2 regions of the Solibacillus sp. R5-41 genome follow, and region 1 is predicted to be linked to the other one. Evidence: a T-box and tRNA genes for the amino acid it is inferred to sense, from the RefSeq annotation. Region 1 holds a T-box; the other holds one or more tRNA genes.

Region 1 (6,510 bases):
TATATATTAGTAGTAGGTGTTGAGAAGTTATCGAAAATTGTCGATTGGAACGACCGTAATACAGCTATATTATTTGGTGATGGGGCTAGTGCAGCGGTAATTGGGAAAGTTTCAGAAGGTAGAGGGATTTTATCTTTTGAGCTTGGCGCGGATGGTACAGGCGGAAAGCATTTGAAGATAGATGAAGAAAGCAATATCTTTATGAATGGACGCGAAGTATTTAAATTTGCCGTTCGTCAAATGGGAGAATCGGCTTTAAGTGTTATTGAAAAAGCGGGACTAACAAAGGCAGATGTTGATTATTTAGTGCCCCATCAGGCGAATATTCGTATTATGGAAGCTGCGCGCGAACGTCTAGACTTACCAGAAGAAAAAATGTCTAAAACGATTCATAAGTACGGCAACACTTCTGCCGCATCCATTGGTATTTCGATTGTGGATGATCTTGAATCAGGAAAAATAAAAGATGATGATATCGTTGTCCTTGTTGGTTTTGGTGGAGGACTCACATGGGGTGCCTTAGCAATTAAATGGGGAAAATAAGAACATACCAAAATCGAGCAAATAATCAAGTAAAAGGAGAATAGAATGATGGAAAAAAGACGAGTAGTTGTGACAGGTATTGGCGCCGTAACACCAGTTGGAAATAGTGCCGAACAAGCATGGGAAAATGTAGTTGCAGGTAAATCAGGTGTAGGCCCATTAACACGTGTAGATACGAGTAAATTTACTGTTTCTGTTGCGGCAGAAGTAACAGACTTTAATATAGAAGATTATGTCGAGAAAAAAGAAGCGCGCAAAATGGATCGCTTCACACATTACGCAATTGCGGCGTCTATGATGGCAGCAAAGGATGCAGATTTAACAATTACTGAAGAAATGGCTCCACGAGTGGGGGTTTGGATTGGTTCAGGAATTGGCGGTATGGAAACGCATGAACAGCAGTTTTTAACATTCCAAGAGCGCGGTGTACGTCGTGTTAGTCCATTCTTCGTACCGATGATGATACCAGATATGGCTTCAGGTCAAGTATCTATTTATCTTGGCGCAAAAGGTGTCAACTCTTGCTCTGTAACAGCTTGTGCATCTGGTACAAATTCAATCGGTGATGCGTTTAAAGTCATTGAACGTGGTGATGCGGATGTCATGATTACAGGTGGGGCAGAAGCGCCGATTGTGACAATGGCCATTGCTGGTTTTAGTTCAAACACAGCATTATCATTAAACCCAGATGTCAACACAGCTTCTCGTCCATTTGATAAAAATCGTGATGGCTTCGTTATTGGTGAAGGTGCAGGGATTTTAATTTTGGAAGAGTTAGAGCATGCTAAAGCGCGCGGTGCGAAAATTTATGGTGAAGTAGTCGGCTATGGTGCGACTGGTGATGCCCATCATATTACAGCGCCAGCTCCAAATGGTGAAGGTGCTGCACGTGCAATGGCGATGGCATTAAATGATGCAAACGTTGCACCAGAACAAGTTGGTTATATTAATGCACACGGTACAAGTACACCATATAACGATTTATTCGAAACGCAAGCGGTGAAAACTGTATTTGGTGAGCATGCCTACCAATTGGCAATGAGTTCAACAAAAAGTGTAACCGGCCATTTATTAGGTGCAGCTGGTGGTATTGAGGCAATCTTTACGTTAATGGCGTTAAAAGAGGGTATTTTACCACCGACGATGAATTTACATGACCCAGATCCGGAATGTGATTTAGATTATGTTCCGAATGAGGCACGAAAAGCATCGATTGAATACGCATTAAGCAATTCTTTAGGCTTTGGCGGTCATAACGCTTGCCTATTATTCAAAAAATATTCAGAAGCTTAATTTCCTAAAAGAATGTACTTATGAAAATGAAAAACAACGTGCACAGTCATGATGCACGTTGTTTTTTCGTATAGTTGTACAAAGGATGGTGTCAATCGCACGCTTTGTCATATTTTTATTTTGTTATGGAATTTGTGTCATGTCCGTTAGTAATATCATCTTGTACTTAAATTACCGCACACTCGGTTATTCATGGCGTGCTGTATTGTTGTACATATTAAATAGTGTAGAAATTTATTTAGCGATTAGTACTTTAGGGATTATGTTTATCGTCGTTTTCTCCCTAACCCCATCGCGTTCTCCATTTTCTTAAGCGTTTTTGAAGCAATAGCATTTGCTTTTACAGCACCTTCATCTAATATGGTATCAAGTTCTGGTGAATCAATTAATTCGTTATAACGTTCTTGAATAGGCGTTAAATGAGTAATTACCGCTTCTGCAACACCAGCTTTAAAATCACCGTAACCTTTACCTTCGTATTTCTTTTCTAATTGTGGGATGGAAATACCTGATAATGCAGATTCGATTGTTAATAAATTTGAAACACCTGGTTTGTTTTCAATATCGAATTTTACAATACCTTCAGAATCCGTTACCGCTGACTTAATTTTCTTTTCAATTTCTTTCGCTGTATCAAGTAGACGAATTGTTGCCTTTAAGTTTGGATCAGATTTCGACATTTTTTTCGTAGGCTCTTGCAACGATTTAATGCGAGCGCCTTCTTTTGGTAATTGAATATCTGGAATCGTTAATACATCATTGTAACGTTTATTGAAGCGCTCGGCTAAGTCACGAGTTAATTCGATATGTTGCTTTTGATCATCTCCAACAGGTACGATCTCCGTATTGTATAAAAGGATATCAGCGGCCATTAACGGCGGATAAGTTAGAAGTGCTGCGGAAACAGATTCTTTTCCGTGTGATTTATCTTTAAATTGCGTCATGCGCTCCAACTCACCAATTGATGCGACACATTGTAAAATCCATCCTGCCTGAGCATGTGCAGGTACTTCGGATTGAATGAATAGTGTTGATTTAGTTGGGTCAATCCCTACAGCAATATACATTGCAGCTAATGAGCGAATATTTTTACGTAGCTCTAAACGGTCTTGTGGAACGGTAATCGCATGTTGATCAACGATGCAGTAAATCGCATTCCCCTCATCCTGTAGTGCAGGGAATTGTTTAATCGCACCGATGTAATTGCCTAGTGTAATCGTTCCTGTTGGCTGTACGCCTGAAAAAATGGTTTTCATAAAAATACCTCCTCGAATTTGGACAAAATAAAAACATCATGCGTCCTCTATTAAAAATAGAAGGGACGAATGATGTAAAATCCGCGGTACCACCCAGCTTGCCAAAAAATTAGCCACTCTTCTTCGTAACGTGAAGATTCGAGCTTTACTACTGAGAAAATGGTTCATAAAGCTAACTCGGAAGTCCATTCCATTTAATGAATGATCTGTTCGCACCGTCCACAGACTCTCTTTACATTCTGGATTAAATGTACTACTCTTCGTCATCGTTTTTCATAATATTGAAAGTGATTATATCGTACATTTTAGAAAAATTGCAAATGTTTTCTTTCTTTTTTTGAATAAAAAACATTAAAAATGGTAATAGTAAGATTACTGAAAAGTTTTCATTAGGATAATTCCTTTGAACTGATACTTTTTTCTCAATTGATTTTTATAATTGAGAAAAAAAGGTTGCAATGGACGTTTTCAGAATCCGCGTTGTAGGTATTTTTTGATGTAACACATAAATGCTATAGGAAATGTGTTTTTTAGAGAAAAAGTGTGCATATTTTTTTGGTGTAAACCTGTGTTTATTTATTGACAATGTATATTCAAACGGTACCTTTTCCTGTATAATGGAAGCATAATCTTAAATTAAATTAATTCTAAATTAACGATTAATTCGTCAACATTTGATTTAATGAGGAGAGGGAGTGAGACAATGTTAGTAACATTATTTACTTCACCAAGTTGTACTTCATGTCGAAAAGCGAAAGCATGGTTAGAAGAGCATGATATCTCGTATACAGAACGTAATATATTTTCTGAACCACTTACAATAAGTGAGATCAAGGAAATTTTAAGTATGACAGAAGATGGCACAGATGAAATTATTTCAACGAGATCAAAAATCTTCCAAAAACTAAATGTAGATGTAGAAAATTTACCCCTACAACGGTTATATGAGCTTATTCAAGAATATCCAGGATTATTACGTCGTCCGATTATTTTAGATAAAAAACGATTACAAGTAGGTTATAACGAAGATGAAATTCGTCGATTCCTACCTCGTAAAGTTCGTGCTTACCAACTACAAGAAGCGCAGAGAATGGTTAACTAAATAAATTTTATGACAGATGTTACTCATGCAAATTTGCTGCTGTAACATCTTTTTTTATCCTGCATTAACTTGCTTCAGTATTCATTTCCCACCGAATATATGTCAAGTGTGTCCTTCAATCAGTGGGGGTTCAAATCTCGAGTGAATAAGGGGTGCTAAAGCTAAGAGCGCCGCCTCCTGCAGCAACGCCTGTGTATCAACATGGTGTTAACACAAAGCCCCCAGCGGATGCTACCGATTTTTTTAGCTGTTCAAAAAAATTTGGACAAGAGTTAGCCTCGGCGTAATTGATTAAATGGAGTAAGGTCCCAACTACTTACTTTGAATAGAAAAACAACAATTACCTAAAAAAATCGAATAAATGTCCAATTTGAATAACTCCTTAAATAATGGAAATGAAAAGATTCAATCTTGATTTCTATGTGAAGGTACAATACAATTTCAAGTATTCAAATAATTTCGGCTCAACAATGTTTTTCCTTTTCATTTTGATGCAATCCATCATACAATAGAATTATAGATATCCTACTTCTGTAAAATAGGGTATTTAGCTCAGTTTTTGTAGAGCAGTATGGATTTGCATTGCACTTTAAGTGAAATAAATTTGGTTATTTTTCGTTCAGTAGAAAAATTGACTGGACGCAATTACACGCCGAGGTGTAATTGATAATACAATGTGTAGTTCTATGAGTGACTGTGAAAGGAGTTGAAGTCTAATGGACATCGAACGCATTAATGAAAATACGTTAAAACTTTTTATTACGTATAGTGATATCGAGGATCGCGGCTATAGTCGTGAGGAAATTTGGTATAATCGTGCAAAAGGGGAAGAACTTTTCTGGGACGTTATTGGCGAGGTTAATACGGAAGATTACTTTGATTTAGAAGGTCCTATTTGGATTCACATAAATGCATCTGAAGTTGGCTTAGAAGTTGTAGTAACACGCGCATCTGTCAATAATGACTCCGATGCTTCATCAATGGTAGGCCCTTTTGAAGAAAGTCATGATATAGCAGACCAATTAACAGATATGGAAGAAGCGCTTTTTAATTCTCTTGGTAAATCAAGCAAAGATGAGGAACCAATTGAAAATGCACGATTCCGTTTTAAAGATATTGATGAGTTAGTTCCGCTTGCAAGACGCGCATCATTATTTGGTGTTAAGTCAGCACTGTATCAATGCGAAGGGTACTATTACTTGTTTGTAGATTTATTTGATTTAGATCAGCAAGAAGCGAAAAATATCATTGCATTATGTAGTGAATATTTATCAGCTTCTAAAATGACTATTCACCGATTGGTAGAATATGGTGAGGTTATTATTCCTGAAGACTGTTTTGAAACAGTGACAACCTATTTTTAGTACGTGAATAGATTCATTAGCTAACTGCAAACGCATGCTGTTTTGATTCATTTCAAAACGGTGTGTGTTTTTTTGTCTATATAAATTGAACTAAAGAATCCCTCTTTTAAAAATTTACCAAAAAGGGGGGCGTTGATTTACATTCTAATCCGGACGCTTTTCGCGGGCACGGCCCCTTACATTCCAATCAACTCCCTCTGTTTAAAATTCTACCAACCGAACCTTCTAATCATTTTCTTCCTAATATAATGTTAGTTTCATATTGAAATGCGATGAATATTCAACGCGCAAGTTTTACTTTTCGTTAAAAATAGTCATGCAAAATGAAACTTTGACAAAAGTAATGTTTCGTAAGTTGAAATGCAACTGTAAAATCGCTACGATGATACATAAGGAGGTGCATTATGCTCGTTGCCTTAACGGAACAACAACAACTCTATCAATTAGATCGATGGACGCCACAAGAAAAATTACTCGCGTTAAAGAAAACGACTCGGTTTTATTGCCCACAATGTAAAGCGTTGCTCATTTTAAAAGTGGGACAAATTAAAATACCCCATTTTGCACATATAAAGAAAAGTGACTGTGATACGCTGTTTTCAGAAGGGGAGTCCTATGCCCATTTATTAGGTAAGCAACATTTACAAGAGCTCTTTCAAAAACTTCAATTACAGCCAGTACTAGAACCTTATTTACCCGCCATTCAGCAACGACCCGATCTGCTTATTACAAAAGGCACGCAGAAATATGCGATTGAATTTCAGTGTAGTCGCCTTTCCTCACAATATTTCCAAAAGCGTACAAAAGGTTATAAAGACATTCAAATCATGCCAATTTGGATTATTCAAACACCCAATGAAAAATTTAAATCCCAAGGTTTAACGAAAATTTCGATTAATCATACGAATGTACAATATATTCAAACGTATAAAAATCAGCACTATTTACTAAG
Region 2 (6,510 bases), 1.3 Mb from region 1:
TGCGCCGAAAATTTATCGGGGCTAAACGATTCACCGAAGCTGTGGATGCATCCGTATGGATGCGTGGTAGGAGAGCGTTCTAAGGGCGTTGAAGTCAGACCGGAAGGACTGGTGGAGCGCTTAGAAGTGAGAATGCCGGTATGAGTAGCGAAAGACGGGTGAGAATCCCGTCCACCGTATGACTAAGGTTTCCTGAGGAAGGCTCGTCCGCTCAGGGTTAGTCGGGACCTAAGCCGAGGCCGATAGGCGTAGGCGATGGACAACAGGTTGATATTCCTGTACCACCTCCTCACCGTTTGAGAAATGGGGGGACGCAGTAGGATAGGGTAAGCAGAGCGTTGGTTGTCTCTGTTCAAGCAGTAAGGCGTGTGTGTAGGCAAATCCGCACACTGATACGTTGAGCTGTGATGACGAGTCCGTATGGACGAAGTTCCTGATTTCACACTGCCAAGAAAAGCCTCTATCGAGGTGAGAGGTGCCCGTACCGCAAACCGACACAGGTAGTCGAGGAGAGAATCCTAAGGTGTGCGAGAGAACTCTCGTTAAGGAACTCGGCAAAATGACCCCGTAACTTCGGGAGAAGGGGTGCTCTTGAGCGTGCAAGCGCACGAGAGCCGCAGTGAATAGGCCCAGGCGACTGTTTAGCAAAAACACAGGTCTCTGCAAAACCGTAAGGTGAAGTATAGGGGCTGACGCCTGCCCGGTGCTGGAAGGTTAAGAGGAGTGGTTAGCGCAAGCGAAGCTACGAATTGAAGCCCCAGTAAACGGCGGCCGTAACTATAACGGTCCTAAGGTAGCGAAATTCCTTGTCGGGTAAGTTCCGACCCGCACGAAAGGCGTAACGATCTGGGCACTGTCTCAACGAGAGACTCGGTGAAATTATAGTACCTGTGAAGATGCAGGTTACCCGCGACAGGACGGAAAGACCCCGTGGAGCTTTACTGTAGCCTGATATTGAATTTTGGTACAACTTGTACAGGATAGGTAGGAGCCAGAGATCTCGGAGCGCCAGCTTCGAAGGAGGCGTCAGTGGGATACTACCCTGGTTGTATTGAACTTCTAACCCATGCCCCTTAACGGGGTAGGAGACAGTGTCAGGCGGACAGTTTGACTGGGGCGGTCGCCTCCTAAAGAGTAACGGAGGCGCCCAAAGGTTCCCTCAGAATGGTTGGAAATCATTCGTAGAGTGTAAAGGCATAAGGGAGCTTGACTGCGAGACCTACAAGTCGAGCAGGGTCGAAAGACGGGCTTAGTGATCCGGTGGTTCCGCATGGAAGGGCCATCGCTCAACGGATAAAAGCTACCCCGGGGATAACAGGCTTATCTCCCCCAAGAGTCCACATCGACGGGGAGGTTTGGCACCTCGATGTCGGCTCATCGCATCCTGGGGCTGTAGTCGGTCCCAAGGGTTGGGCTGTTCGCCCATTAAAGCGGTACGCGAGCTGGGTTCAGAACGTCGTGAGACAGTTCGGTCCCTATCCGTCGTGGGCGTAGGAAATTTGAGAGGAGCTGTCCTTAGTACGAGAGGACCGGGATGGACACACCGCTGGTGTACCAGTTGTCTTGCCAAAGGCATCGCTGGGTAGCTATGTGTGGACGGGATAAGTGCTGAAAGCATCTAAGCATGAAGCCCCCCTCAAGATGAGATTTCCCATTACGCAAGTAAGTAAGACCCCTGAAAGACGATCAGGTAGATAGGTTCGAGGTGGAAGTGTGGCGACATATGGAGCTGACGAATACTAATCGGTCGAGGACTTAACCACAATTTATTGCACATTTTCAATGAAACGTTTATCCAGTTTTGAAAGAATAAAATTTATTTTTTTACTAATAAAGACTTGATTTTCATTAGTAAATACGATATAATAAATCTTGTCTTTTAAAATAGTCTAGTGATGATGGCAAAGAGGTCACACCCGTTCCCATACCGAACACGGAAGTTAAGCTCTTTAGCGCCGATGGTAGTTGGGGGCTTCCCCCTGTGAGAGTAGGACATCGCTAGGCTAACATAAAACTATTCCGAAGTAGCTCAGTGGTAGAGCAACCGGCTGTTAACCGGTTGGTCGTAGGTTCGAGTCCTACCTTCGGAGCCAATCTTCTTGGAGAGTTGTCCGAGAGGTCGAAGGAGCACGATTGGAAATCGTGTATGCGGATAACACTGCATCAAGGGTTCAAATCCCTTACTCTCCGCCAGACTATAATAGTTTTAATGGCCCGTTGGTCAAGCGGTTAAGACACCGCCCTTTCACGGCGGTAACACGGGTTCGAATCCCGTACGGGTCACCATTAAATAGTTAGTATCCAGCATGGAGGATTAGCTCAGCTGGGAGAGCATCTGCCTTACAAGCAGAGGGTCGGCGGTTCGAGCCCGTCATCCTCCACCATAAATAAATAGTATTATCGCGGGGTGGAGCAGTGGTAGCTCGTCGGGCTCATAACCCGAAGGTCACAGGTTCAAGTCCTGTCCCCGCAACCAAATGGTCCCGTGGTGTAGCGGTTAACATGCCTGCCTGTCACGCAGGAGATCGCCGGTTCGATCCCGGTCGGGACCGCCATTTATAACTTATACATAATTATGGGTCAGTAGCTCAGTTGGTAGAGCATTAGATTGAAGCTCTAAGTGTCGGCGGTTCGATTCCGTCCTGACCCACTTTATAAATTTAATTTGCCGGTGTAGCTCAGTTGGTAGAGCAACTGACTTGTAATCAGTAGGTCGAGGGTTCGACTCCTTTCGCCGGCACCATTACTCGGTGGGGTAGCGAAGTGGCTAAACGCGGCGGACTGTAAATCCGCTCCTTAGGGTTCGGCGGTTCGAATCCGTCCCCCACCACCATTTTTAATTACAGGGGCATAGTTTAAAGGTAGAACTACGGTCTCCAAAACCGTCAGTGTGGGTTCGATTCCTACTGCCCCTGCCAATTAATCAAATAGTAAACAAAATAATATAGTGGCGGTTGTGGCGAAGTGGTTAACGCACCTGATTGTGGTTCAGGCATTCGTGGGTTCGATTCCCATCAGTCGCCCCATTCTATTTTTTTTTAAAATATTAATTTTCAAGTAAGATATTATAATGGCGGTTGTGGCGAAGTGGTTAACGCACCTGATTGTGGTTCAGGCATTCGTGGGTTCGATTCCCATCAGTCGCCCCATTTCTTATAAAATTTAAATTACCTTTATTGGGGTATAGCCAAGCGGTAAGGCAACGGATTTTGATTCCGTCATGCCCTGGTTCGAATCCAGGTTCCCCAGCCATTTTTTTATATTTGCGGAAGTAGTTCAGTGGTAGAACACCACCTTGCCAAGGTGGGGGTCGCGAGTTCGAACCTCGTCTTCCGCTCCAAAACTATAAATATATAATATATGGCGGCATAGCCAAGTGGTAAGGCACAGGTCTGCAACACCTCTACCACCGGTTCAAATCCGGTTGCCGCCTCCATATACTTTAAATCGGTTATTCCGGTTTTTTTTATTCCTTTTTTTTGCTTTGCCGATATGGCGGAATTGGCAGACGCGCGCGACTCAAAATCGCGTTCCGTGAGGAGTGTCGGTTCGACCCCGACTATCGGTATATTTAGATGTTTTTTAGTCAAGATAAGAAACATTTGAAAGCCCATAAACCTTGATATATCAGGGTTTGTGGGTTTTTTCTGTTTTCAGGAATGCGATAGAGTAGAGCTAAAAACATAGAACCAGTTACAAAGATTAAGAATGTTATTTCAATTGTTCCCGCTTTACGGCTAAATGTACCATTAATAGCTGATTGTGCGCTCAATGTGATACCACCAAGTAAAGTAAATAGAATCATAAATATCCCCATCTTTTTAGACCTCCTTGTTAACTAAAATAAGCGCTATTATCATTGATGTAACAGCAAATATTTTTTCCTTATTGATACGGCCTTCCTTACTTCCGAGCCAACCATGGGTGTACAGTGTTTACGAAAGCTTTATTAATTACTGCAGTATTTTAATATTTTGGTAGATGGGAAGTGTATTTTTCCATTTACTTTTTTTGTCCCTTAATTAGAAGTTTTGTCGAAAAAATCCTGCTATTTAATAATAGTAGTATGATTTATTTAGTTTAGAAAAAATATGTGTTTAAGACTTTTCAGTTGAAAGGAGTTTCCTCATGCTCAAGAAAATGAAAATCCATCTCTTATCAACATTCTTAATAGAAAAGTTTAAGGATAATCAAATATATTCCTAACTAGGAAAGTAATAAATAAAATTAATATAGAACGACAAAAAAATAAAAAGTAAATGTGAGGTAGTCTATGGGCTTTTTCAGAAAGAAAAGTAATTCTAAAATGCATTCAAATTCTATTTCAGCTAGTCAAATGATGGAGACAAGTTCAGCAAACGAATTAAAAACAAACCTTCAAGAAAATATACAAATAATAAAAGATTCACTTGGAAAAAGCTCGGATATTATCATTAGAGAAATTCGAATTGGAAAAGAAGAAACAATTAAAGCCGGTATTTTCTATACAGATGGATTAACCGATACAACCTCATTACAAAATTTTATTTTGGAAACGCTCATGCTAGATATCAAAGGGACCGAATTACAGAAAAAGCTATCTCCTGAACAAAATCTTATTAGCATTTTAAAAGATTATGCCATGACAGTAGGAGAAATTAAAGAAATAACTAATTTTGAAGTGCTTTTTACTGGACTTTTATCGGGGGATACGATTCTTTTAATCGATGGATATGCCCAAGGTTTAATCATTTCCAATAGGTATTGGGTTGAGCGTGGAGTAACGGAAGCAACAGCCCAAGTGGTAGTAAGAGGACCCCGCGAAGGATTCTCCGAAAATTTGCGTGTAAATACCGCATTAGTTCGTAGAAGACTGAAAGACCCAAATCTCTGGATGGAATCAAAAGTTATTGGAAAACGTACGAAAACGAATGTTGCCATGATGTATATCAAAGGAATTGCAAATGATAAAATAGTGAAAGAAGTCCGTTTGCGTTTGGATAAAATAGATATTGACGGGATTCTTGAAAGTGGAAATATCGAGGAATTGATTCAGGATACACCATATTCACCTTTCCCAACTATATTCAATACGGAACGTTCGGATGTAGTAGCTGCAGCATTATTGGAGGGACGCATAGCCATTTTGGTAGATGGAACACCATTTGTCCTAATTGTTCCAGCATTATTTGTTCAATTTTTTCAATCTTCAGACGACTACTACCAACATGCGGATATTGCGAGTCTTATTAGACTCCTTCGTTTTTTTGCATTCGCGATTGCATTGCTTGCACCAGCATTATTTATTGCAATCACAACTTTTAATCATGCAATGCTACCGCCCGCACTTCTTATTAGTCTGGCAGCCCAAAGAGAAGGTGTCCCATTTCCGACATTTTTTGAAGCAGTCATAATGGAAGTTACCTTTGAAATCTTGCGTGAAGCAGGCTTAAGAATGCCACGAAGCATCGGTTCAGCTATGTCTATAGTAGGAGCATTTGTAATTGGAACAGCAGCGGTTGAAGCAGGCATAATCTCTGCTGCGATGGTAATCGTGGTTTCAATAACCGCCATTTCTAGTTTCGTTTCTCCAACTTACGACTTAGCTATCTCTGTCAGGATACTACGCTTTGGGTTTATGGCATTAGCTGCTTCTTTTGGTTTAGTAGGAATAACGATCGGTTTAATTGCTTTACTTCTGCATTTATGTAGTTTGCGTTCTTTTGGCGTGCCTTATATGTCTCCAGTAGCTCCATTTAATCTTTCCGATCAAAAGGATACGTTTATTCGCTTGCCTAGATGGAATATGTTTACACGACCTCGTCTAATCAATCAACAAAATATCGTTAGGCAACAAGATTCAGCCTCTGCAAAACCAGAGCCACCAAAAAAATAAGGAGTATGAAGGGGTTTAAAAGATGAAAAAGTGCATGTTTGTTCTCCTGATTCTTAGCCTCTTCCTTGCGGGGTGTTGGGACCGGAGGGAATTAAATGAGCTTGGCATTACGATGGCATTAGGAATCGATAAAGTAGAAGATGAATACCAAGTAACTGCTCAAGTGGTTGTACCTTCGGAAATAACGACGAAAACAAGTACTGGGCGTTCACCAGTCATCTTGTTTCAGGCGAACGGAGAAACGGTATATGAAGCCCTTCGAAAAATTACAAAGATCTCGCCTCGAAAAATATATCCTGGACATCTTCGAATGCTTGTGCTTGGTGAGGATTTAGCTGAAGAAGGTATAGCCGAATCCTTAGATTTTCTGTCAAGAGATTGGGAACTCCGATCTGATTTCTATGTTGTTATTGCTAAGGATAGGACCGCAGGGGAAGTACTGAATGTCACAACAACGATTGAAAATATACCCGCCAATAAAATGTTTAACACGCTTAAAACATCAGAAGCTTTTTGGGCTGCAACGAACGGCTTTAAATTAGATGAGTTGATAGACAATCTTATAAGTGATGGGAAGGAAGCCGTATTAACAGGGATTCTAGTAACAGGGGAACAAGAAATGGGATCAAGCAAAC

The links. A T-box is a leader RNA that pairs with one kind of tRNA and senses whether it is charged. The one in region 1 lies ahead of trpS (tryptophan--tRNA ligase), so its partner is inferred to be a tRNA-Trp.
Region 2: it encodes a tRNA-Trp, which carries the amino acid that the T-box ahead of trpS (tryptophan--tRNA ligase) is inferred to sense. The anticodon was not compared.

What each region holds. Positions count from the first base shown of each region.
Region 1 covers NZ_CP024123.1:720,173-726,682, forward strand. Annotated here, with positions in the region: gene CSE16_RS03250 (beta-ketoacyl-ACP synthase III) at 1-543, shown strand, start outside; gene fabF (beta-ketoacyl-ACP synthase II) at 592-1,836, shown strand; gene trpS (tryptophan--tRNA ligase) at 2,103-3,092, opposite strand; T-box leader at 3,151-3,368, opposite strand; gene spxA (transcriptional regulator SpxA) at 3,796-4,194, shown strand; gene mecA (adaptor protein MecA) at 4,911-5,558, shown strand; gene CSE16_RS03275 (competence protein CoiA) at 5,963-6,510, shown strand, end outside.
Region 2 covers NZ_CP024123.1:3,712,984-3,719,493, reverse strand. Annotated here, with positions in the region: rRNA gene CSE16_RS18495 (23S ribosomal RNA) at 1-1,763, shown strand, start outside; rRNA gene rrf (5S ribosomal RNA) at 1,889-2,004, shown strand; tRNA gene CSE16_RS18485 (tRNA-Asn) at 2,019-2,093, shown strand; tRNA gene CSE16_RS18480 (tRNA-Ser) at 2,102-2,193, shown strand; tRNA gene CSE16_RS18475 (tRNA-Glu) at 2,212-2,286, shown strand; tRNA gene CSE16_RS18470 (tRNA-Val) at 2,309-2,384, shown strand; tRNA gene CSE16_RS18465 (tRNA-Met) at 2,402-2,476, shown strand; tRNA gene CSE16_RS18460 (tRNA-Asp) at 2,480-2,555, shown strand; tRNA gene CSE16_RS18455 (tRNA-Phe) at 2,578-2,650, shown strand; tRNA gene CSE16_RS18450 (tRNA-Thr) at 2,668-2,743, shown strand; tRNA gene CSE16_RS18445 (tRNA-Tyr) at 2,750-2,833, shown strand; tRNA gene CSE16_RS18440 (tRNA-Trp) at 2,845-2,918, shown strand; tRNA gene CSE16_RS18435 (tRNA-His) at 2,951-3,026, shown strand; tRNA gene CSE16_RS18430 (tRNA-His) at 3,074-3,149, shown strand; tRNA gene CSE16_RS18425 (tRNA-Gln) at 3,178-3,252, shown strand; tRNA gene CSE16_RS18420 (tRNA-Gly) at 3,266-3,340, shown strand; tRNA gene CSE16_RS18415 (tRNA-Cys) at 3,363-3,436, shown strand; tRNA gene CSE16_RS18410 (tRNA-Leu) at 3,487-3,568, shown strand; gene CSE16_RS22090 (DMT family transporter) at 3,587-3,817, opposite strand; gene CSE16_RS18395 (spore germination protein) at 4,274-5,875, shown strand; gene CSE16_RS18390 (Ger(x)C family spore germination protein) at 5,898-6,510, shown strand, end outside.